DNA from 4 places in the Phreatobacter sp. GW821-FHT04C01 genome. Region 1 is predicted to be linked to each of the others. Evidence: riboswitches for the same ligand, from Rfam matches in the RefSeq annotation. Region 1 holds a riboswitch; each other region holds the start of a gene.
The links. Region 1 has a riboswitch for cobalamin ahead of cobW (cobalamin biosynthesis protein CobW). Riboswitches for the same ligand answer to the same signal wherever they lie in the genome.
Positions count from the first base shown of each region.

Region 2: it holds a riboswitch for cobalamin, as region 1 does, so the genes downstream of both, AC07WJ_RS30405 (TonB-dependent receptor) here and cobW (cobalamin biosynthesis protein CobW) in region 1, are expected to answer to the same signal.
Region 3: it holds a riboswitch for cobalamin, as region 1 does, so the genes downstream of both, metE (5-methyltetrahydropteroyltriglutamate--homocysteine S-methyltransferase) here and cobW (cobalamin biosynthesis protein CobW) in region 1, are expected to answer to the same signal.
Region 4: it holds a riboswitch for cobalamin, as region 1 does, so the genes downstream of both, AC07WJ_RS18740 (TonB-dependent receptor plug domain-containing protein) here and cobW (cobalamin biosynthesis protein CobW) in region 1, are expected to answer to the same signal.

Region 1 covers NZ_JBWKTP010000004.1:425,630-431,328, forward strand. Annotated here, with positions in the region: gene AC07WJ_RS17855 (cobyric acid synthase) at 1-286, opposite strand, end outside; gene AC07WJ_RS17860 (pentapeptide repeat-containing protein) at 318-1,022, opposite strand; gene cobO (cob(I)yrinic acid a,c-diamide adenosyltransferase) at 1,340-1,951, opposite strand; gene cobU (bifunctional adenosylcobinamide kinase/adenosylcobinamide-phosphate guanylyltransferase) at 1,960-2,478, opposite strand; cobalamin riboswitch at 2,543-2,727, shown strand; gene cobW (cobalamin biosynthesis protein CobW) at 2,986-4,035, shown strand; gene cobN (cobaltochelatase subunit CobN) at 4,055-5,699, shown strand, end outside.
Region 2 covers NZ_JBWKTP010000010.1:283,503-289,201, forward strand. Annotated here, with positions in the region: gene AC07WJ_RS30405 (TonB-dependent receptor) at 1-1,900, opposite strand, end outside; cobalamin riboswitch at 2,057-2,250, opposite strand; gene AC07WJ_RS30410 (nuclear transport factor 2 family protein) at 2,370-2,732, opposite strand; gene AC07WJ_RS30415 (GntR family transcriptional regulator) at 2,850-3,596, opposite strand; gene AC07WJ_RS30420 (fumarylacetoacetate hydrolase family protein) at 3,764-4,627, shown strand; gene AC07WJ_RS30425 (Bug family tripartite tricarboxylate transporter substrate binding protein) at 4,711-5,697, shown strand.
Region 3 covers NZ_JBWKTP010000010.1:274,300-279,998, forward strand. Annotated here, with positions in the region: gene AC07WJ_RS30385 (ribonucleoside-diphosphate reductase subunit alpha) at 1-2,570, opposite strand, end outside; cobalamin riboswitch at 2,683-2,895, opposite strand; cobalamin riboswitch at 3,032-3,243, shown strand; gene metE (5-methyltetrahydropteroyltriglutamate--homocysteine S-methyltransferase) at 3,347-5,695, shown strand.
Region 4 covers NZ_JBWKTP010000004.1:604,041-609,739, reverse strand. Annotated here, with positions in the region: gene AC07WJ_RS18745 (SDR family oxidoreductase) at 149-895, opposite strand; gene AC07WJ_RS18740 (TonB-dependent receptor plug domain-containing protein) at 1,012-3,024, opposite strand; cobalamin riboswitch at 3,159-3,405, opposite strand; gene AC07WJ_RS18735 (MBL fold metallo-hydrolase) at 3,517-4,497, opposite strand; tRNA gene AC07WJ_RS18730 (tRNA-Thr) at 4,686-4,761, opposite strand; gene AC07WJ_RS18725 (hypothetical protein) at 4,926-5,174, opposite strand; gene AC07WJ_RS18720 (hypothetical protein) at 5,263-5,511, opposite strand; gene AC07WJ_RS18715 (hypothetical protein) at 5,593-5,699, opposite strand, start outside.

The DNA of each region.
Region 1 (5,699 bases):
CCCGCCTGCCCTGAACGATGATCTGCGAGCCGACCTCGCTTTGCGGCTTCAGCAGGACCGGGTTCATGTGAACGCTCGGCGCAACGAGGGCGGCGCGCGCCTGCAGAGCCTGGGCGCGACCGATCTCGCCGCCATCGGAGGTGACCGCCGCATTGTTCGACATGTTCTGCGGCTTGAACGGGCGCACCTTCAGGCCGCGCCGGGCGAACAGCCGCGCCAGCCCGGCGACGACGAGCGATTTGCCGACATTCGAGCCGGTGCCCTGGATCATCAAGGCGCGGGTCATGGCAGGCCTGCCGGATCTTGCGTGCGGGCTGTCATCGGACCTTCAGTCCCATTTCGGCCAGGAGATCGCCGGCCTGGCCGCGCGAGATGGTCGCGCCCTTGAACTTGCGCGCGTCGTCGAGGCGCAGGCCGCCGAGGTCGGCGCCGCGCAGGTCCGCGCCCTCGAACCGGGCATCGGCGAGATTGGCCTCGCGCAGGCTGGATTCGGCGAAGACGGCGTCGCGGAAATCGCATTTGGTGAGGTCGGCAAGGCTGAGATCGACCTTGGAAAGCCAGGCCTTGCGGAACGAAAAACCCGACAGCCGTGCCGCCGACAGGGTTGTTTCACCGATGCTGGTTCCCGTCGATTTCACATGGCTGAAATCGGCGCCGGTCAGCTTGCAGCCGGTGAAGGCCGCCTGCGAGAGCGATGCGCCGGCGAAGATCGCATTGTTGAAATCGCTCGACTGGAACACCGCCTCGGTGAGTCTGGCGCCGGTGAAATTGGCGAAGGCCCCCTTGCACCCGACGAAGGCCGCGGTTTCGAGCGTCGCGCCGGTCAGGTTGGTCCGCTTGAGAACGCTCGCCTCGAAGCGCCACTCCGTCATGTCGAGATCGGACAGGTCGACGCCTTCGAGATCGCAATGGGCCAGGATCACCGGCCGGCCGGCCGAAACAAATGCCGCCAATTCCGCGCGTGACGGCGAGCTGCCTTCGATGCGGGTGGGTGCGGGGCTCTCAGGGGAAGCACGGGCCATGGGGGCGGCCAACCTCATTCAGTTGAAGCGCGACGACAGGGGGCGTTCGATGTCATGGCGGCTAATGTTTCGTCGCAGCGATCATGACTCTTTGACCGGATGGATCAGGCGACATTTTTCTCAGGATTTGCGATCGTGAAGGGCCGAATTCGTGGATGGCCGGGACAAGCCCGGCCAAGACGGAGAGAGCGCGACGATGACGACTTGGCATCGCTTTCCTATGTTCGCACCGCTTCGTCTGGCCCGGGCGTGACCCGGGCATCCACCCATTCATCTGCTTGCGGCAATCAAGCCATCATAATCACCGCCACGGAACGCTAGAACTCGATTCCCGCCTGGGCCTTCACGCCTTGGGCGAAATGATGCTTCACCAGGGTCATTTCGGTGACCAGGTCGGCGGCTTCGATCAGCTCCGGCTTGGCGTTGCGGCCGGTGACCACGACATGCAGGCCGGGCCGACGGCCGGTCAGCGTCTCGACCACGTCGGCGAGCGGCAGATAGTTGTAGCGCAAGGCGATATTGAGCTCGTCCAGCACCACCAGCCCAATGGTCTCGTCGGCCATCAACTCGCGGGCCTTGGCGAAGGCGCGTTCGGCGGCGGCGATGTCGCGGGCCTTGTCCTGGGTTTCCCAGGTGAAGCCTTCGCCCATGCTGTGCCAGGCGATCCGGTCGCCGAACACGGAAAGCGCTTCCCGTTCGCCGGTCGACCAGGCACCCTTGATGAACTGCACGACGCCGACCCGCCAGCCATGGCCGAGCGCGCGCAGGATCAGCCCGAAGGCGGCCGTCGACTTGCCCTTGCCGGGGCCAGTATTGACGATCAGCAGGCCCTTTTCGAGGGTCTTGGAGGCAACCTCGGCATCCTGCACCGCCTTGCGCTTGGCCATTTTGGCGCGATGGCGCTCGGCCTCCGCGGTTTCATCAGACATGCTCGGCCTCATTTCACGATCATCGGCAATCCCGCCACCATGAAGACCACATGGCTCGCGTCATCGGCAAGTTCCTGGTGCAGCCGCCCGGCCTCGTCGCGAAACCGGCGGGCCAGCGTATTGTCGGGCACGATGCCGAGCCCGACCTCGTTGGACACCAGCACCAGCGGGCCCTTTGCCTGCCGGCAGGCTTCGGCGAGGGCGGCACGCGCGGCGGCGATATCGGCTTCGGCCAGCATGAGATTGGTCAGCCAGAGCGTCAGGCAATCGACCAGGATGGGCATGCCGGCGGGCGCCCCGGCGATGGCGCCGACGAGATCGAGGGGCGCGTCGACGGTCTGCCAGCCGTCGCCGCGGCGGGCGCGATGCTCGGCGATGCGCGCGCGCATCTCGTCGTCATAGGCTTGCGCCGTCGCGACATAGCGCCAGGGCGCCGGCTGCGCCTCGATCAGGCCTTCGGCGTAGCGGCTCTTGCCGGAACGCGCGCCGCCCAGCACCAGGGTCACGGATCGGGTCGGGCTCGGCATAAGGACCTATGGGCTCGCCTGGGGAGTCGGGGGCCGCATCCATTGCAAATCGGCGGGCGCGCCGGTAGTGCTAAATCCCGACGGTGCCTCTCAGACGAGGTGAAAAGGGAACGTGGTGCGACGCCACGGCTGCCCCCGCAACTGTAAACGGCGAACCGAAGCCACAAGCCACTGGGCGCAAGATCCCGGGAAGGCGGCCGAAAGTTTGGACCCGTGAGCCAGGAGACCTGCCGTCACCAGTGCTTCTCATGGGCCCATCGAGCGGGGTGTTTCGATGGCAACCGGTCCGGGCGTTCCGCGCCCGGCTTCGTCCTTGGGAGCGTTTCCGGCGTGAGCCGGCTGCCAGACGGAGTATGCCGTGACCAGATCCCGAAAACCCCTTGCCGCTCGTCCCCCGTTGCCGCTCCGGCCACCGGGCGCCTGAACCGCGCGACCGCCGGATGCCGAACCGCGGGATCGTTTGCGCGCCCGCTTATTCCTTAAAGCCTGCCTGATCACGGACCCATCATGACCCAGCCGAACCCGACCTCCCTGGCCAAAATCCCCTGCACCATCGTCACCGGCTTTCTCGGCGCCGGAAAGACCACGCTGGTGCGCCATCTCCTGGAAAACAATGGCGGCCGCCGGCTCGCCGTCCTGGTCAACGAATTCGGCGATATCGGCTTCGACGGCTCGTTCATCGAGGGCTGCGGCATCAGCGGCTGCACGGCGGAAGACATTGTCGAGCTGCCGAACGGCTGCATCTGCTGCACGGTCGCCGACGATTTCATTCCGGCGCTGGAAAAACTGCTGAACCGGGCCTCGCCGCCCGACCATATCCTGATCGAGACCTCCGGCCTCGCTTTGCCGAAGCCGCTGGTCAATGCCTTCAATTGGCCGGCGATCCGCAACCGCGTCACGGTCGACGGCGTGATCGCCGTGGTCGATGGTCCAGCCGTTGCCGACGGCACCTTTGCCGACGACTCGGAGGCGCTGGCCGCCCAGCGCACGCAAGATGGCGCGGTCGATCACGACAATCCGCTGGAAGAGGTGTTCGAGGACCAGATCCTCTGCGCCGACCTGATCCTGCTCAACAAGAGCGACGCCATCGACCAGGCGACCCGCGACCGGGTCAAGGCCGAGATCCAGGCGCATCTGCCGAAGGCGATCAAGATCGTCGAGACCGCCCATGGCAAGGTCGAGCCGGCCCTGGTGGTCGGGCTCGGCGCCGCCGCCGAAACCGACCTTGCCGGCCGGCCCTCGCATCACGAGACCGAGGAGGACCACGACCACGACGATTTCGAGAGCCATTCCTTCGCGATCGAAGCCGTCGGGGCGCCCGAGATCCTCGCCGCCCGGGTCACCAAGGCGGCGGAAGCCGCCGGCGTCCTGCGCCTGAAGGGCTTCGCCTCGGTCGGTGACAAGCCGATGCGGCTGGTTGTCCAGGGTGTCGGCCGCCGCATCGCCCATCACTACGACCGGGCCTGGACGGCGGGCGAAAGCCGCCAGGGCCGGATCGTGGCGATCGGGCTGAAGGGCTTCGACCGCGCCGCGGTCGAAGCCGCGCTCAACGGCTGAACCCGTACGCGGACCGGCCATGCACATCCTGCCCGCCACCACCGTGACGCTTGACGAGGCCGACCGCGCTGTCGACCTCGGCCAGCCGCCCGGTGACCTGGTGGTGCTCAGCTTCGCCGACAGCGACCTGACGGCGCTGTCGGCGGCGGCAGGCGCGATGCCCGATCTGGCCGTCAGGCTCGCGAGCCTGCGCCAGCTGAGGCATCCGCTGTCGGTCGATCTCTATGTCGAGAAGACCGTCATCGGCTCGCGCTTCGTCCTGGTGCGCCTGCTCGGCGGGCTCGACTACTGGCGATACGGGCTCGACCAGTTGCATGCCGCCTGCCGGGCGGCGGGCATTCCGCTGGCGGTGCTGCCGGGCGACGATCGCGGCGACGAACGCCTGGCCGCCTACAACACCGTCGATGCCACGGCCGCCGGCGACCTCATCCGTTATTTCCAGGCTGGCGGCGGCGCCGACAACATGCGCCGGCTGCTCGGCCGGATCGCCTCCTGTCTCGATCCGCGGGTCGCCGCCGAACCGGCCGTGCCCCTGCCCGCCTTGTTCGCCTGGTCGGCCGCCAAGGGGCCGGAGGCCTGGTCCGCGGCGCTTGCCGCCTGCCCGGCTGACCGGCCTTTCGCCCTGGTGCTGGTCTATCGCTCCAGCGTGACGTCGGGTGATACCGACATCGCGGCGGCGCTCCGCGACGCCTTGAACGCGCGTGGCCTGGCGGCCCTGGTGATCGCGCTGACCAGCCTGAAGGATGCTCCGGCGACCGCCGCGCTCGAAATGCTGATCGCGGCCCGCAAGCCGGCGGTCATCGTCGCCACGACCGCCTTTTCCGCCCGTGACGGCGACGGTTTCGTGCTCGACGGCGCGGATTGCCCGGTCTTGCAAGCCATGCCGGTCGGCAATCCGCGCGAGGCCTGGCTTGCCTCGCCGCGCGGGCTTTCGGCCGTTGACCTCGCCATGCAGGTCGCCTTGCCGGAATTCGACGGCCGGCTCGCCGGTGCCGCGGTCGGCTTCAAGCAGGAGTTCACGGATGCCGCCACCGGCCTCGTCAGCCGCCGGCTGGTTCCGGACGAGGACGGCGTCGCGGCGCTGGCCGATCTGGCGCGGGCCTGGGTGACGCTCGGCCAGAAGCCGGCCGCCGAGCGGCGGCTCGCCCTGGTGCTCTCCGACTATCCGGCGCGCGGCGGCCGGGCGGGCTTCGCCGTCGGCCTCGATACGCCTGAGAGTGTCGCGGTCATTCACGGCCTGCTGGCGGATGCCGGCTACACCGTCGGCGATTGTCCGGCGCCAGCGGCCTTGATGCCTTTGCTGGTCGATGGCGAGGCCGGGTTCGGCGTGCCGCTCGACACCTACGAGGCTTTCGTCGCAGCCCTGCCCGAGGTGGCCCGCGAGGCGCTGTTCGCGGCGCATGGCGCACCGCAGGACGATCCGAGCTTCCAGGATGGCGCTTTTCGGTTCCGGGCCCGCGTGCTGGGCCATTTGCATCTTGCCCTGCAGCCGGCGCGCGACGCCGGACCCGACCGCAAGCTTGCCTATCACGACCCCGACCGGCCTCCCGGCCACGGTTATCTCGCCTTCTATTGTGGCTTGCGGCTTGGTGAGCGCATCGACGCGCTGATCCATCTCGGCACGCACGGCACCACCGAATGGCTGCCGGGCAAGGCGGTGGCGC
Region 2 (5,699 bases), on a different contig from region 1:
TGGCCTCCCAGTTCTCCCGGAACGCCCAGGACAGCCAGAGATTGGCGGTCGCCTGGGGCACCAGGATCGGGACCTTGTTGGTGTAGTCGACCACCGAGAACGAGACGAAATCGATATAGCGGAAGTCGTCATAGCGGGCCTTCAGCACGGCTGCGTTGGCATCGATTCGCCAGCCGCCATCCAATGTCAGTGAGACCGCCGCTTCGATGCCGCGCGATGATTGCTGGCCGATCTGCTGCAGCGAGAAATCCGCGGGGTTCACGACCAGGAGGTTGTTCTTGACGATCTGGAAGGCCGCGAGGGTCCATTGGCCGCGCCCGCCCCAGAACGACTGCTTGACGCCGACTTCGATCTGCCGGCCGCGGGTCAGATCGAAATTCTGGAAGCTCTTGGTGTAGTCGAGCAGCGGCACGTTGATCGGGTCGCTGGCGACCGCGTATTGGCCGTAGATGGCGAAATCCGGCACGGGATTATAGACGGCGCCGACCCGCCAGCCGACCGAGGAGAAGGTTCGCTCGAAGCTGCCCGACGGCGTGCTCAGGTCCTGGCGGTTGATGGTGGGCCGGTCCAGGCGGAGGCCGCCGACAATGGTGAGATTGTCACGCAATGACAGACGGTTTTCGGCGAACAGCGATTGCTGGCTGATCGTCGATCGGAATTTCGGGTCGAGCCGGTTCGGATCCGGGAAGCTGCCGGGATCGAAGACGTTGGGGTTGACCGAACTCATATAGGGCAGGAAGGGCAAGGCGCCGGCCGGGAAATAACTCGAATAACCGAAATTGGCGCGGTTGATGTCGAAGCCCACGACGGTCTCGTTGCGCAGCCCGAACACCTGGGTGCGGAAGGTCAGGTCGGCGCGGTTACCGACTTGGTTCTGCTGTTGCAGGATGTGGCTGTAATTGCTGCGCTCGACCTGATTGGTGCCGGTGTTCCAGAAGTAGGTCTCGGCATTGCGCCATTCGCGCCGGCTTGTGAGGTAATAGAAGACGTTGCGCAACGACAATGCGTCGGACGGCGTCCACTCGGTCTTGAACTGGCTCCAGCTGTCCTCGAAGCGCGCCAGGCTGTCGGAGACATTGTAGTTGCGCCGGCGGATGCTGGTGTCCAGCACGCCGTCCCGATAGGGCGTGCCGTAGTAGCGCATGGGGTTCTGGTGGCCGTAGTCGGTAGAAATCGTGAAGGCGAGATCGGGGGTGGCCTGCAGTCGCAGGGCACCGGATGCGGCGAAGTTGGACGAGTTGCCGCGATCCACCCAGCCGTTCGACGCATCGGTGACGATGTTGAAGCGATAGGACAGGGCCTGTGAGATCGGCCCGCCGCTGTCGAGCGCGATGCGCCGGGTCAAATTGGAATCGAAGAACAGTTCGGCCTCGTTGCGGAAGCCCGTGGTGATCGGCTTTTTCGGCACGACATTGATGACGCCGCCGATGGCGCCTTCGCCATAGAGGACAGAGGCCGGTCCGCGCAGCACCTCGATGCGTTCGACCGACCAAGTGTCGAAAGGAAAGGTGACGTTGCCGCGACCCGGAAACAGCCGCGAGCCGTCATAGAGCTGCATGACCGAATTATTGCCCTGGAAGCCGCGCACCGCGAAAGCGGAGCCGAGGACCGGCGGGGCGACCGACGAGAAGCCCGTGGCGTTCTGGGTCACGGCTTCCGTGATGCTCTGCTGCCCGCGCTCCCGCGCGGTCTCGCCGCGGATGATCTCGACGCTTGCCGGCGTCTGCAATGGCGTAAGCCCGAGACGGCTGGCGGTCGAACTCGGCGTCGAAAGACCGAGGCCACCGTCTTGGCCGGTGGCCACCTCGATCGTCGGCAAGGGCTGGCCGGCGGCTGGCGGCGGCGCGGACTGCGCCAGTGCCAGGCCGGGCAGGGCGGTCGCGAGGGCGATGACGGACAATGACAGCGCCTTGGGCGGGCGCGGTTGGGACGACGGCTGGTTCACCTTGGACCTCGGTGCGTGGCGACACGTCACCGCGAACGAGGCTTCCCAGCGACCTTCACGGAAGGCCCGGCTGTTCGGCTACGATCAGGACACCCCGCCCGACGCACTCGCGTGTGACCACGACTGACGGCAGGTCTCCTGGCTCGCGGATATCGGCACCCATCGCCTTCCCGAGGGTTTCCCCCAGTGGCATGTGATGGGTGCCATCCGCTTACAGTTGCGGGGGCAGCCGCAGCATCGGGGCGGAGGCCCCTCACTGCATTCCCTGTTCGTCCCCGAAGGGAACCGTCCCGACCTCACTAGAGGCCGATCTGAATTGAGTCAATTCTGTGATGCGGGGGCCTGCAATGCCGAACTCCCGGGGGGCCAACGGGCAGCGCCGGGACGCTGCGAACGTCGCGGCGACGTATCGGCCGATCCGATCTCAGCCCGGGACGAGGTCGAAGAAGCCGACCACCGAGGCAAGCCGGCCATCCGCCGAAACGCGGCCGATATCGGTGCCCTTGACCACCGCGGGGCCGTCGCCCGCGGCGAGCTGCCAGGACAGCCGGACATGGTTGCCGAAGCCGTCGGGCTTGCCGACGAGGCTGAAGCGGAGGCCGGCGAATTGCTTCTGGACGCCGCCGAGGACAGCGTCGATCTGGTCGTGGCCGCGGCCCTCGGCCACCGGATCGGCGAAATGGGCGTCGGCGGCCCAGATCTCGCCGACGAGCTTGCGGCGCGCGGCCGCATCGGTTTCGTTCCACATGGCGATGTAGCGGTCGGCGAGTTCGGTCGGGTTGGTCATGTCAGTCTCCGTGCGTGTTTGACGGAGCGATCATGGCGGCTCGGCAAACCGATCCAATTACCTGCAAGGTCATCGCGGCGGAGCGTCGCGCCGGCGATCACGGTCTCGTCCGGCGGTCTACGAGGCGATCGGCTCGTCGACGTCCGGCCGGGCGCGCTGCGCCTGCCCGCGTGACGCCTTGGCGGGCGCGACCGGCATGGCGAGCGGCAGGACTCTGTCGGTCGTCGTGGTCAGATGATCGCGCATGCGCGCGCCGAGGCCGGCCACATCCCGCGCAAGCGCTGCCTCCATCAGGCCCCGGTGTTCCGTGTCCAGGTCGCGCTCTTGGGGAACCGCCGGCACCGAGAGCCGCCGGTAGCGTTCGCTCTGGTCGTAGAGAATGGCCCTGAGCCTGAGGCGCCACGGGCTGCCGCAGGCTGCGACAAGCGCAGCATGAAATGCCTTGTGCGCGGAGGCCCAGTCTTCGCTGACCGCCATCGGATCGCCTTCGACCCGCTCCGGCGTTCGCGACAGGCGGTGATAGGCGGCGACGATGGCGGTCTCCCATTCGACGTCGCCCTGCTCGATGGCCCGCTTCAGGCAAACCAGTTCGAGCTCGATGCGCGTGCTGGTGAGATCGATCAGATCGTCCTGAGACACCGGCGCGACGTTGAAGCCCCGCTGGGCCTCGGCAACCACCAGTCCTTCGGCGGTGAGCCGCGACAAGGCCTCCCTGATGGCACCGAGACTGACGCCCCGGGAGGCGCAGATGTCGTTGATCTTGATCTTCTCGCCGGGCGCGAGACGGCAGGCCAGGATATCGGCGCGCAAGGCCAGATAGGCCGCTTCCGTCAGGCTTTTGGTGCTCGCCCGATGTCCGATCAAGACAATTCTCCTCAGAGCGTGCCGTGCGGGCGGGTCGGGCCCCTGTCGACGATTCAGCCCCAACGAATAGGGCGAAATGCGTCGGATCGCAAGAATATATATTTTCGTTGACATATCTATTTTCTGATGTCTGATCTATCGCAACAACAATCGAGGAGCGTCTGAAAATGCGGTTTGCGGCTTTTCGCCAGGATGGTTTGCGCGGTCTCGCGGTAGCGGCTGGCGCAGCCGGCTATGTCGGCCTGACAAGCAATGACGCGGCCTATCCCGGTGATCTCGACGAACTGATCGTCAAGGGCGAGGGCGCACTTGCCAGTGCCCATCGGACGCTGTCGGCCGGTCGGCCGATCGACCTCGGCACAGTGGCGCTGCTGCCGCCGCTGTCCAATCCCGGCAAGATCATCTGCGTCGGGCTCAACTACGTCGACCATTCCGCCGAGAGCGGCTTCAAGCAGCCCGACTATCCGACGCTGTTTTCGCGTTTCGCCTCGAGCCTGATCGGGTCGGGCGCGCCGATCATCCGTCCCACCGTCTCCGAGCAACTCGATTACGAAGGTGAGCTCGTGGCGGTGATCGGCCGTGGCGGTCGCCATATCCCGCAAGCCGAGGCGCTCGATCACGTCATCGGCTATTCGATCTTCAACGATGCCTCGATCCGCGACTATCAGTTCAAGGCGCCGCAATGGACGGTCGGCAAGAATTTCGACGATACCGGCGCCTTCGGCCCGATCTTCGTCACGGCCGATGAATTGCCGCCCGGCTGCAAGGGCCTGAAGCTCGAGACCCGGCTCAACGGCCAGACGGTCCAGAGTGCCTCGATCGACGCCATGGTCTTCGATGTCGCGACCCAGATCGCCATCATCAGCGAGGCGATCACATTGTCGCCAGGCGACATTCTGGTCACCGGCACGCCGTCCGGCGTCGGCCTTGCCCGCAAGCCGCCGCTCTGGATGAAACATGGCGATATCTGCGAGGTCGAGATCGAGGGCATCGGCATCCTGAGCAATCCGGTGGCGAACGAACTGCGCTGAACGGCTGTCGACTTGCGTAGCCGGCCCGACGGGCATGGGGACCTCGGGCCGGCGCTTCCTCACCACCCTGAAGGAAGATCCGGATGTTTTTTTCGCGCCGCCGATTTGTCGTGGGAGCGGCCGCCATCGGCGCTCTCTCCAATTTGCCCGGGGCCCGGGCCCAGCCTGCTTTTCCGAACCAGCCACTGCGCATCATCGTGCCGTTTGCGGCCGGCGGGACGACCGACATGCTGGCGCGGCAATTCGGGCAAAGGATGCAGGAGGCCCTTGGCCAGCCTGTCGTCATCGAGAATATCGGCGGTGCGGGTGGCTCGATCGGCGCCGAGCGCGTCGCCCGGTCGCCGGCAGACGGTCATACGCTGCTGTTCCACAACCTGACATTCTCGGCGACCACCTCGGCCCTGCAAGCCGCCGGGCGGTCGCCGCATGATATCGAGAAGGACTTCGCCGCCGTATCGCTCGCCGCCAATGTCCCGATGGTGATCATGGCGGGCACGGTCGTGCCGGCCAAGGACCTGCGGGAATTCGTCGCTTATGCCAAGGCCGCGTCGGCGCCGCTGTTCTATGGTTCGACCGGCCCGGGCAGCGTGATGCATCTGGTTTCGGAAGTGCTGAAACGCGATGCCGGCATCCGCATGGAGCATGTGCCGTTCCGTGGCGCCGCGCCCTTGATGCAGGAGATGATCGCCGGCCGCGTGCAGTTCGGCGGCGACCAGTTGTCGACCTCGCTCGAATTCATTCGCGCCGGGTCGGTCAAGCCGCTGGCGACGCTCGCGGCCGACCGCATGCAGGTCTTCCCGGATGTGCCGACGGTCAGCGAGCTCGGCTTTCCCAATATGGAGCTGCGCGGCTGGAACGGCTTCTTCGCCCCGAAGGCGACGCCGGCCGCCATCATCCAGCGCCTGCAAAGCGTGATCCAGGCCGCCGCCGCGGATCCGGAACTCAAGCGCCGGCTGAGCGAGGTCGGTGCAGAGGCCGTCGGATCGTCCGCCGACGATCTCGACAAGGTCGTCAGCGAGCAGGTCGGCAAGGTCCGCCCCTTGGTCGCGGAGCTGAAGTTGCTGACATAGCC
Region 3 (5,699 bases), on a different contig from region 1:
AGCCAGCTGGGTTCGATTTCGAAGGATGTCGCATAGAGCGCCTTGAGATCGTCGGGAATGCGATCGATCCGGGTCAGCTTGCCGTCATAATATTTGAGGTCCGAAACCATCACCTCATCCCACAGGCCGCGGGCTTTCAGGTCATGGACGAGGTCGGCGTTCACCACCGTGAAGTCGCCCGACATGTTCGCCTTGACGTAGAGCTGGCTGTAGGACGGCTCGATCGACTGCGACACTCCGACAATGTTGGAGATGGTGGCGGTCGGCGCGATGGCCATGCAGTTGGAATTGCGCATTCCGGTGGTGACGACGCGGGCGCGCAGCGCGTCCCAGTCCATGGTCGATGAGCGATCGAGCTCGATGTCGCCGTCGCGCGCCTCGCTGAGCAGTTCGAGAGAGTCGATCGGCAGGATGCCTTTCGACCAGAGCGAGCCCTCGAAGCTCGGATAGCGGCCGCGCTCGGCGGCAAGGTCGACCGAAGCCGAGATGGCAAGCCAGCTGATGGCCTCCATCGACGTGTCGGCGAATGCAATGGCGCCTTCGGACGCCGCGGGCAGCCGCAGCAGTTGCAGGGCGTCCTGGAAACCCATGATCCCCAGGCCGACGGGCCGATGGCGCAGGTTCGATCGGCGGGCTTCCGGGATCGTGTAGAAATTGATGTCGACGACATTGTCGAGCATGCGCATCGCGGTCGCCACCGTCCGGCCGAGCCGGTCGAGGTCGAGGCCCTTGGCGGTGACATGGGCCGCCAGGTTGATCGAGCCGAGATTGCAGACGGCGACTTCGTCCGCCGAGGTGTTGAGGGTGATCTCGGTGCACAGGTTCGAGGAGTGGACGACACCGGCATGCTGCTGCGGCGAGCGCAGATTGCAGGCATCCTTGAAGGTGATCCAGGGATGGCCTGTTTCAAACAGCATGGTCAGCATCTTGCGCCAAAGGTCGACGGCGGCGACACGCCTGAACACCTTGATCTCGCCTCGGTCGGCCTTGGCCTCATAGGTCTCGTAGGCCAGCTTGAAGGGCTTGCCGTAGAGATCGTGCAGGTCGGGAACCTCGTCCGGCGAAAACAGCGTCCACCGTCCGCCGGCCAGGACGCGCTGCATGAACAGGTCCGGGATCCAGTTGGCCGTGTTCATGTCGTGGGTGCGGCGGCGATCGTCACCGGTATTCTTGCGCAGATCGAGGAATTCCTCGATGTCGACGTGCCAGGTTTCGAGATAGGCGCAGACCGCGCCCTTGCGCTTGCCGCCCTGGTTGACGGCGATCGCGGTGTCGTTGGCAACCTTCAGGAAGGGGACCACGCCCTGGCTTTCACCATTGGTGCCCTTGATATGGGCTCCCAGGCCACGCACCGGCGTCCAGTCATTGCCGAGGCCGCCGGAATATTTGGCGAGCAGGGCATTGTCCTTCACAGCCTTGAAGATGCCGTCGAGATCGTCGGATACGGTGGTCAGGAAACAGGATGAGAGCTGCGGCCGGGGCGTGCCCGCATTGAACAGGGTCGGCGTCGAGGCCATGAAGTCGAAAGACGACAGGAGGTTGTAGAATTCGATCGCCTTGGCCTCGCGATCGATCTCGCGCACCGCCAGCCCCATGGCGACCCGCATGAAGAAGGCCTGGGGCAATTCGAACCGATGGCCCCGCACGTGCAGAAAATAGCGATCATAGAGCGTCTGCAGGCCGAGATAGTCGAACTGCAGGTCGCGCTCGGGCTTGATGGCGGCGGCAAGCCGGGGGAGATCGAAGCGCGTGAGTTCGGCATCGACCAGTTCATTGGCGATGCCGACGCGAACATAACCTTGCATGTATTCGCCGTAACGCTCGGCCATTTCGGCCTGCGTCGCCTGCCCCGGTCGATTGAACACGAAGCTCAGGGCTTCGCGGCGCAATTTGTCGAGCAGGAGGCGGGCGCTGACCTTGGAATAATTCGGCTCGGTCTCGACCAGCGTACGCGCCGCCAGGATGGGCGCTTGCGCCAGCTCGTCGAGCGAGATGCCGTCATAGAGATTGCGATGGGCCTCCGTGATCACCGCGTCGGCATCGACGCCGTCGAGGCCCGAAACGGCCTCCCGGACGATGCGGGCGAGCCTGTCGGCATCGAGCGGCACCCGCTCGCCCGCGGCATTGGTCATGCTGAGCGCGCTGGCCGGCGCGGACGCGACCTGCGCACCGGCCAGCGCACGCTCCCGGGCGCGCTCGTCGCGATAGAGAACATAGGCGCGCGCCACCTTGTGATGCTCGCCGCGCATCAGGGCGAGCTCGACCTGATCCTGGACATCCTCGATATGGAACGTGCGGCCGGCATCCGCCCGCCGCGTCAGGCCGGAGACGATCTGATCGGTCAGCGTCCCGACGACGTCGTGGATGCGGCGAGAGGCGGCCGCGCCCGTGCCCTCGACGGCCAGGAAGGCCTTGGTCAGCGCCACCGCGATCTTGGCGGGGTCGAAGGGGGTGACGCCGCCATTGCGGCGGATCACCTGATAGCCCGGTTCGCTCGCCGGCCTGGCGGCGGCGAGGGACGTGTGCGGAAGAGCGCTCGGCGCGGCTTCGGATTCAATCAACAGAGACATCGGCAGACCCCAGAGAGTGTGGGGGCTTGGGCCAAAAGGACGCCGCCGGAAACAGGACGGCGCGATCGCCCTCCCGCTGATGCAAGCGACCCACCAGGACACCCCGCCCGTGGACGTTCAAGATGTCGGGGCAGGTCTCCTGGCTCACGGGTCGTCGGGCTGTCTGGCCTTCCCGAAGCCCTCCTGGACCTCAGTGACACGTCTCGACAGCGTCTCGCCGTTTACAGTTGCGGGGGCAGCTCCGGCTTCGATGCGAACGGCATCTCACCGGATTCCCTCTTAGCTCCCGGTGCGACTCAGGAGAACCTCGACCGCTACATATAGCGGCCGACTCGCGTTCAATGTCAATGGATTGTGTTTTGGCGGCGGGCGGTTCTTGCCGACACGATGACCTGGGTATCACAGGCATTTAACGACATAAAGATATCCTTATGTATTCTTGACTTTTTTCGCCTGCTGCCGCCAAATGGAGGTGTCGTGGTTCTGCGGATCCGTCCGGGTCCGGAGCTAAGAGGGAATCCGGTACGCCCCAGGGCCAGGCCGGAGCTGCCCCCGCAACTGTAAGCGGTGAGCCGCTGTTCATCTCGCGTCACTGGGGCCTGAAGGTCTCGGGAAGGCCGAACAGCAGCATTGACCCGCGAGCCAGGAGACCTGCCTCGACCTGATAACGTCCACGGGCGGGGTGTCCGGTGTGTCGCTTGCAAAGCGGGACGCCATGCGTCCCGACAGCCTGCTTGCGGCCGCTTGGCCTTCGCCCCAGCAAACGGGGTTTGCCAATGTCGTCTCTGTCTCTGCCTGTTGCCACTCTCGGCGTGCCGCGCATCGGCGCCCGGCGCGAATTGAAATCAGCTCTGGAAGGTTATTGGTCCGGCAAGATCGACGGGCCGCAACTGCTGGCGGCGGCGGCCAATCTCCGCGCGCGCCACTGGGCGCTGCAGCAGGCGCAAGGTGTCACCGTCATTCCGTCGAACGATTTCTCGCTTTACGACCACGTCCTCGACACCAGCGTCATGGTCGGCGCCATCCCTGAGATCTACGGCTGGCGCGGCGGCAAGGTGGCGCTCGCGACCTATTTCGCCATGGCGCGCGGCAGCGAGGCACCGGCCGGGCACGCGGACCACGCGGCGGCCTGCGGCTGCGGCCCTGCGGCGACAGGTGTTCCGGCGCTCGAAATGACCAAATGGTTCGACACCAACTATCATTACATGGTGCCCGAATTCGAACGCGGGCAGGAATTCTCGCTGGCCTCGACCAAGCCGCTCGATGAATTCCTGGAGGCCCAGGCACTGGGCATCCAGACCCGTCCGGTGCTGCTCGGGCCGGTGACCTATCTGAAGCTTGGCAAGGCCAAGGACGGTGCCTTCGATCCCTTGTCCCTGCTGCCCGACCTGGTGCCTGTTTATATCGACATCCTGCGCCGGCTCGCCGCCAACGGCGCCGAATGGGTACAGCTCGACGAACCCTGCCTGGCGCTTGATCTCGACGATGCCGCGCGCCTCGCGTTGCGCAACTGCTACCAGACTCTCGCACGCGCGCTGCCCGACCTGAAGATCATGCTGGCGAGCTATTTCGGTGCTCTCGGCAACAATCTCGATACGGCCTTCGGCATGCCGGTCGCCGGCCTCCATGTCGATCTCGTCCGCGCGCCCGACCAACTCGACCGGGTGCTGGCCAAGGCGCCGCGCGGGCTGGTGCTGTCGCTCGGTATCATCGACGGCCGCAATGTCTGGCGCGCCGACCTGCCGCGTCTGCTCGACCGGCTCGAGCCGGTGGTGGCCAGGCGGGGCACCGATCACATCGAGATCGCGACCTCCTGTTCCCTGTTGCACGTGCCCGTCGATCTTGCGCTGGAAACCGGGCTCGATCCCGACCTGAAGGACTGGCTCGCCTTCGCGGCCCAGAAAATGGCCGAGCTCGCGACGCTCGGCCGCGCGCTGGCCGGTGGTCGTGGCACCGTGGCCGAAGTGCTGGCGGCGTCGGCCGAGGCATCCGCCCGGCGGCGCAGCTCCACCAAGATCCACGACCCGGCGGTCGCGGCAAGGCTTGCCGTGGTGACGCCTGCCATGGCGAGCCGCGCGCATTCCTTCGCCGATCGGCAGAGGCTGCAGCACGCGCATTTTGCGCTGCCCTCGTTTCCGACCACCACGATCGGTTCGTTTCCGCAGACCGAGGCGGTGCGCAAGGCGCGCTCGGCCCATGCCAAGGGCACGCTCAGCGACGCCGCCTATGAGGCGTTCCTGCGCCAGGAGACGCAGGCGGCCATCCGCTGGCAGGAGGATATCGGCATCGACGTGCTGGTTCACGGCGAGTTCGAACGCAATGACATGGTGCAATATTTCGGCGAGCAATTGTCCGGTTATGCTTTCACCCGGCATGGCTGGGTGCAGAGCTACGGCTCGCGTTATGTGCGGCCACCGATCATTTTCGGCGACGTGTCACGGCCGCGGCCGATGACGGTCGGCTGGTCGTCCTACGCCCAGTCGCTGACGACGCGGCCGATGAAGGGCATGCTGACCGGGCCGGTCACCATGCTGCAATGGTCGTTTGTCCGCGACGATCTGGCCCGCGACCAGGTCTGCCGCCAGATCGCGCTGGCGATCCGCGACGAGGTCGTCGACCTCGAACAGGCCGGCATCGGCATCATCCAGATCGACGAGCCGGCGATCCGCGAAGGCCTGCCGCTGCGCCGGGGCGACTGGAAGGCCTATCTCGCCTGGGCGGTCGAGTGCTTCAGGCTGTCGGCGGCCGGCGTCGCCGACCGGACGCAGATCCACACCCATATGTGTTACGCCGAGTTCAACGACATCATCGACGCGATCGGCGCCATGGATGCCGACGTCATCTCGATCGAGACGTCGCGGTCGAAGATGGAGTTGCTCGACGCCTTTGTCGGCTATCGCTACCCGAACGAGATCGGTCCCGGCGTCTATGACATTCATTCGCCGCGCATCCCGGCGGTTGCCGAAATGATCGAGCTTCTGGGCAAGGCTCGTCGGCACCTTGCGCCGGAGCAGATCTGGATCAATCCCGACTGCGGCCTGAAGACGCGCAAGTGGGAGGAGGTGCGTCCGGCGCTGATCAACATGGTCGAGGCGGCCAGGGAGATCCGCTTGCTGGCGCGCTGAGCCG
Region 4 (5,699 bases), 180 kb from region 1:
TCATGCAGAGGAGGGGGCTGGCGCAAGGGCAGCTTAGCAACGCCAGATGTCAATCTCGTCTATACGCGCGGCGCATGCCTTGTCGAGATCATGGCAGGCCATCGGCGCCGCGTCGCGGCGCCGATCCCGACACGGTTCGTGTGCCCGGTCAGCCGCGGCCGACGAAGGGCATGTCGTTCGCCATCACGGTCATGGTCAGGATGTTGACGTCCAGCGGCAGGTTGGCGATGTGGACGACGGCCTCCGCGACATGCTTGACGTTCATGCGCGGCTCGACCTTCACCGAGAAATCCGCCTGCAGCACGCCATTGGTCATGCGCTCGGTCATTTCGGTCGCGGCATTGCCGACATCGACCTGCGAGCAGACGATGCGGTCGGCCCGGCCATCCAGCGAAATCGCCTTGGTGAGCCCGAGGATGGCGTGTTTGGTCGCCGTATAGGGCGCCGAATAGGGCCTCGGCGCATAGGCCGAGATCGAGCCGTTATTGATGATCCGGCCACCCTTCGGCGACTGGGCGCGCATCAGCCGCATGGCTTCCTGGGCGCACAGGAACGAGCCGGTCAGATTGACGTCGACCACCTGTTTCCACTGGGCGACGGTCAGCTGATCCATGGGGATCGCGGGCGCGCCCATGCCGGCATTGTTGAACAAGACGTCGATCCGGCCGAACCGGTCCTTGACCGCCTTGAACAGGGCGGCGACCGAGGCCTCGTCCGCCACATCGGTCGGCACCGCGACGACCGGGCCGCCGGTCGCCGCCGCGACGGTCTTCTCCAGCTCCTCCTGGCGGCGGCCGGCCGCCACGACGGCATAGCCGGCAGCGGCGAGCCCCAGCGCCGAGGCGCGCCCGATGCCGGAACCGGCTCCGGTGACGACGGCAATCTTCTGCGACATGTGTTTCCTCCGATAGGCGAATGGGCGGCGCGCTGTTGGCCGCGCGATCATGGCATCGGCAGACTGGCCGAAACGGGCGCCACTGTCGACTGTATGCAGGTGCAGATCCGCCCGGATCAGTCGCCCAGGCGCACGCGCAGGCCCGCATAGACCGCCGCGCCGCCGGCATTGTAGCCGTAGACGTCCTGGTAGCGCTGGCCGAAAATGTTCTCGCCCCGGATATAGGCGGTGGCATTCTTGGTCACGTCGTAGGAAAGCTGCGCGCCGAGCAAGGTATAGGGCCTCAGATAGACGTCGCTCGTCCCGAGCGGTCCGAAGAAGCGGTCGCGCATTGTGCCGTTATGGGCAAGCGTCACGGTGAACTTGCCGCGATCTTCAGCGAAGGAGGCGACGGCCGACAGGCTGGCGGCATGTTTCGGCCGGCGCACCGCCTCTTTGAACACATAGCCCGAGAAGGTGTTCTCGGCCGAACGCGTGTCGGTATAGGTGTAGGAGCCGGTGATCCGCAGCCAGTCGAGCGGCCGTGCGGTAACCGATGCCTCCAGGCCTTGGCGCGATGTCGCGAATGGCAGGTTTTCGACGGTGATTCCGGATCCGACGATCTCGTTCTGCAGATTGGCCCGGAAATAGGTGATGTCGGTGACCAGCCTGTCGCCGAACCAGCGCTGCTCGATACCGGCGTCCCAGCCGAGCGACTGTTCGGGCCGCAGGTTGGGATTGCCGACAAAGGTGTTGGTGAAGCCGAACTGCTCGATGAAGGTCGGGTTGGTCACGCCCTTGCCGAGGGAAGCGTGCAGCTTGGTGCCGGTGTCGAAGGTCTGGGCCGCCGTCAGGCGCCAGGTGGTGGCGTTGCGGAAGGACGAGTTCCAGTCCTGGCGCATGGCCGTCGACAGCGAGAAGCCGGTCGCCAGGCTCAGGAGATATTCGCCGTAGAGGCCTTTGCGCTCGCGGTTCTGGCCGGCGCCCGCGAAACCGGGATTGCTGTAGAACCCGAACATGCCGTCGCTTTCGTAATAGTAGCGGAAGCGCTCGCGGACGATCTCGGCGCCGCCGACGAGGGTATGCCGGGCACCGAAAAAGCCCGGCGTCTCGAACGTATAGGCCGAGCGATATTCCGCCCGGCTGCGCTCGGTCTGCGACCAGAAGGCCTGGCGCTCCAGCGTGCTGAACGCGCTGATATAGCTGTCCGCGGCATTGGTGCTTTGCCGCGAGGTGTCGGCCGAGAGCTTCTGGATCCAGCGCCCGTCCAGCAGGCTGACCGTTCCGACGATCCGGCCCTGGAAATCATTGGCCGTGGCGCGCCCGACGCCATTGGCCAGGAAGCCATAATTGGGATCGCCGAAGGCGCTGTTGGCCGGATTGTAGAAGCCGGTCCGGCTGACCATCCGGAGCGTGCCCTCGAGATTGAACCAGTCGGTCGGGTCGACGCCCAGCTTGGCGCTGAACGAGCCCATCTCGGAACCGTTCGGCCGCGTCGTGCCGGGGGCGACGACGAAACCGCCGGAGCGCAGGCCGGACACCGACAGGGCGCCGTAGAACGGTCCCTGCGCGCCACGCGCCGAGACCGAGCCTTGCAACGTGCCGAACGAGCCGCCTTCGAGCCGGGCGGTGAGCTCCGGCCGGGCCAGCCCGCGTCCGGATTTGGTGGTGATCAGGACGACACCGGACTGGGCATTCGGGCCCCAGATGCCGGATTGCGGGCCTCTGACGACCTCGACACGCTCGATATTGTCGACCGGCAGGTTGGCCAGGTCGCTGTCGCCATTGTTGACGTCGTTGATGGGCACGCCGTCGACCACCACCAGGGTGTGATTGGCCTCGGCGCCGCGAATGCGCACCTGGGTCAGGCCGCCGCGGCTGCCGCTCTGGCTGATCGCCACGCCCGGCACCAGCCGCAATATGTCGGGCAGCGCCTGGGCGCCCTGGTTGCGGATGTCGTCGGCGGTGATCACGGTGACCGCCGAACCGACGCGTGGCGCTTCGACCGGCACGGTGCTGGCACCATAGACCAGGATGTCGGGCAGGATGGTCGGGGGCTGGGCCGCTTGCTGGGCGCGCGCCGCGCTCCAGCCGGGCAGGGACAGAATCAGGGCCGAAAAACCGAGGCTGAGAATCGGGCGTTGCGCCATGGCGGATCTCCGCGGGAGGGACACGGGATCGCGGAAGCTTCAAGCCTCGAAGACGAGCCGATCGGCTCCCGCGACATCAGGTGTCACCGAAAAAGCGGATACCCGCTCCCCGCGCGCGCCATCCCGCACGCCCGGACAGTGACGTCGCGCCGGCCGGTCTCCTGGCTTGCGGGTCGTCGCCGGGGCTCCGCCTTCCCGAGGGCCGATAACGGCCGTCAGTGGCATTCAGGAACCGGCTCGCCGCTCACAGTTGCGGGGGCAGCTGCGGATTTGCACCGGATCGCCATGACGAGCCGGGAGGCCCGTTTTCGTCGATCCGGTACGCACCGCATTCCCGTGGCCATTGCTTGCGCGATGGCCGCCGTCGCGAGTCCGGCCAGGAGGCGGACTCGTCGGCATTTTGTCAATCGACGGAAGCAAGGCGTTCCACCGAAAACAGGCGACCCGCCCCGGCCTGTCGGCCGGGACGGGCTTTTCGGTCGCGCCAAACGGTCAGACCGACTGGCTCCACTGCACCGGCACGAACTGGAAGCCGTTGCCGTCCTTGGCGATGAAGCCCGTGGCGGGGAAGGGGGCGTGATAGAAATGCACCTGGGTGCGCTCGGTCGCGACCATGTCGAGCACGCGCCGGCGCGTCGCCCGCGCCATGTCGGCATCCTGGTCGAACACCGCCGACCAGTCGGGATTGCGCACGAACAGCGCCGGGTGGCTGGTGATGTCGGCGACGAAGGTGAATTTGGCATTGCCCGAGGCGATGCCGAAAATGGTGTGGCCGGGCGAATGGCCGTGCGCGGCGAACGAGGTCACCCCTGGCGCCACCTCGGCGCCCGGCGTGAACCGCTTCACCTGCGCGGCGATCGGCTGGAACACCCGGCGCGCGTTCTGGAAGCCGCCGCGCATGCCGTCGGGCGCCTGGCCCATGCGCTCGTCCGACATCCAGAAATCCCATTCCGGCGCCGGCACGCTGATCTCGGCATTGGCGAACACCGCCGTGCCGTCCTTCAGCCTGAGCCCGTTGATGTGGTCGCCATGGAAATGGCTGATGACGACCGCATTGACCTGCGCCGGATCGAAACCGGCGGCGCGGAAATTGCGCATCCAGGCGCCGCTGGTCGGCGCGCCCGAATCGCCGTTGCCGGTATCGATCAGCACCAGCTTGCCGCCGGTCTGCACCACCAGCGTGGTGAAGGTGTTCTGGAACGCGTCGGTCGGCAGGAACGACTTGCGCATGGCGTCCTGCACGTCGGCCAGCGGCGCATTGCGAACGAAGCCCTCGAGCGGCCGGAGCGCGAAGCCGTCATTGATCGCGGTCACCGTGATGTCGCCGACCTTGTAGCGGTAGAAGCCCGGCGCCTGGGCCGGAGCGGCGGTCTGTGCTTGGGCGGAGCTGATCATGGCTGAGGATCCGATGGCGGGAGCGGCGGCAGCGGCCGCGGCGGCGGCCAGGGCGTGACGGCGGGTGATCTGTGTCATCTTGGCGTCTCTCGGTCGCGGGGCGGCAATTGTTTTGCCGCGCGACGCTAACCTGCGAAAAAGCTTGGCGAAAGGCCCGCCGCCGCTCGGGAAGGTCACGCCATCGTGAACGGCTTGCAGGGCGGCGTCGCCGCCGGACGGACCGGGCGATGGCCATTGTCGACCATGACGTCCAAAACCAAGGGGACTGGTGCCGGCAGCGGGACTCGAACTCGCGACCTACCGCTTACAAGGCGGTTGCTCTACCAACTGAGCTATGCCGGCCCATGACCGGCATCGGCCTAGCAATGCCGCGCCCCGCGCGCAAGAGCGTCGCCGCGATTCCGCTTTCGCCGCGGCCCAAAAGAAAACGCCGGGGTGAGGCCCCGGCGTTGGTCTTGGACGAGCCGGCGAATGCCGGCATGCACTGAATTCGGTTCGACCAAAAGTCAGTTCGACGACGAGAAGGCCGAGGACGGCACCACTTCGCGCTGGATCTGATTGCGCTCGGCATTGCTCACGCCGACGGACTGGCCGCCGAGGTTGCGATGCGAGGAGAACTCGCGCGGCTGGACCGGCGCATAGGTGGTGACGGCCGGGGTCTCGATGAAGCCGGCGGCATCGCCCGAACCCTGGGCGAAAGCCGGGGCGGCGGCCAGAGGGGCGAGCAGGGCGGCGGCGAGGATGAACTTCTTCATGATGGTCTCCATTGGATGGTCCGGCGGGCGTTGAAACGCTCTCAGGCCGGCGGGCTTGGTCTGGGATCGGCGGCAACGGCCGCCGAGGTCAGTTCGACGACGAGAAGGCCGAGGACGGCACCACTTCGCGCTGGATCTGATTGCGCTCGGCGTTGCTCACGCCGACCGACTGGCCGCCGAGGCTGCGATGCGAGGAGAACTCGCGCGGCTGGACCGGCGCATAGGTGGTGACGGCCGGGGTCTCGATGAAACCGGCGGCGTCGCCCGCCCCTTGAGCGAAAGCCGGAGCGGCGGCGAAGGGGGCAAGCAGAGCGGCAGCGAGAATGAACTTCTTCATGATGGTCTCCATTGGAATGTCCGGATTGGCGGCAAGCGCACTGAACCGGAGCGGTGTGAGGCGGCCTGGCGCCGCCAGGGATCAATTCGACGAGGAGAAGGCCGAGGACGGCACCGCTTCGCGATTGATCAGGCTCTGGTCGGCACCCGTCATGCGGCCCGGACGCGCCGTGAATTCACGCGGCTGGG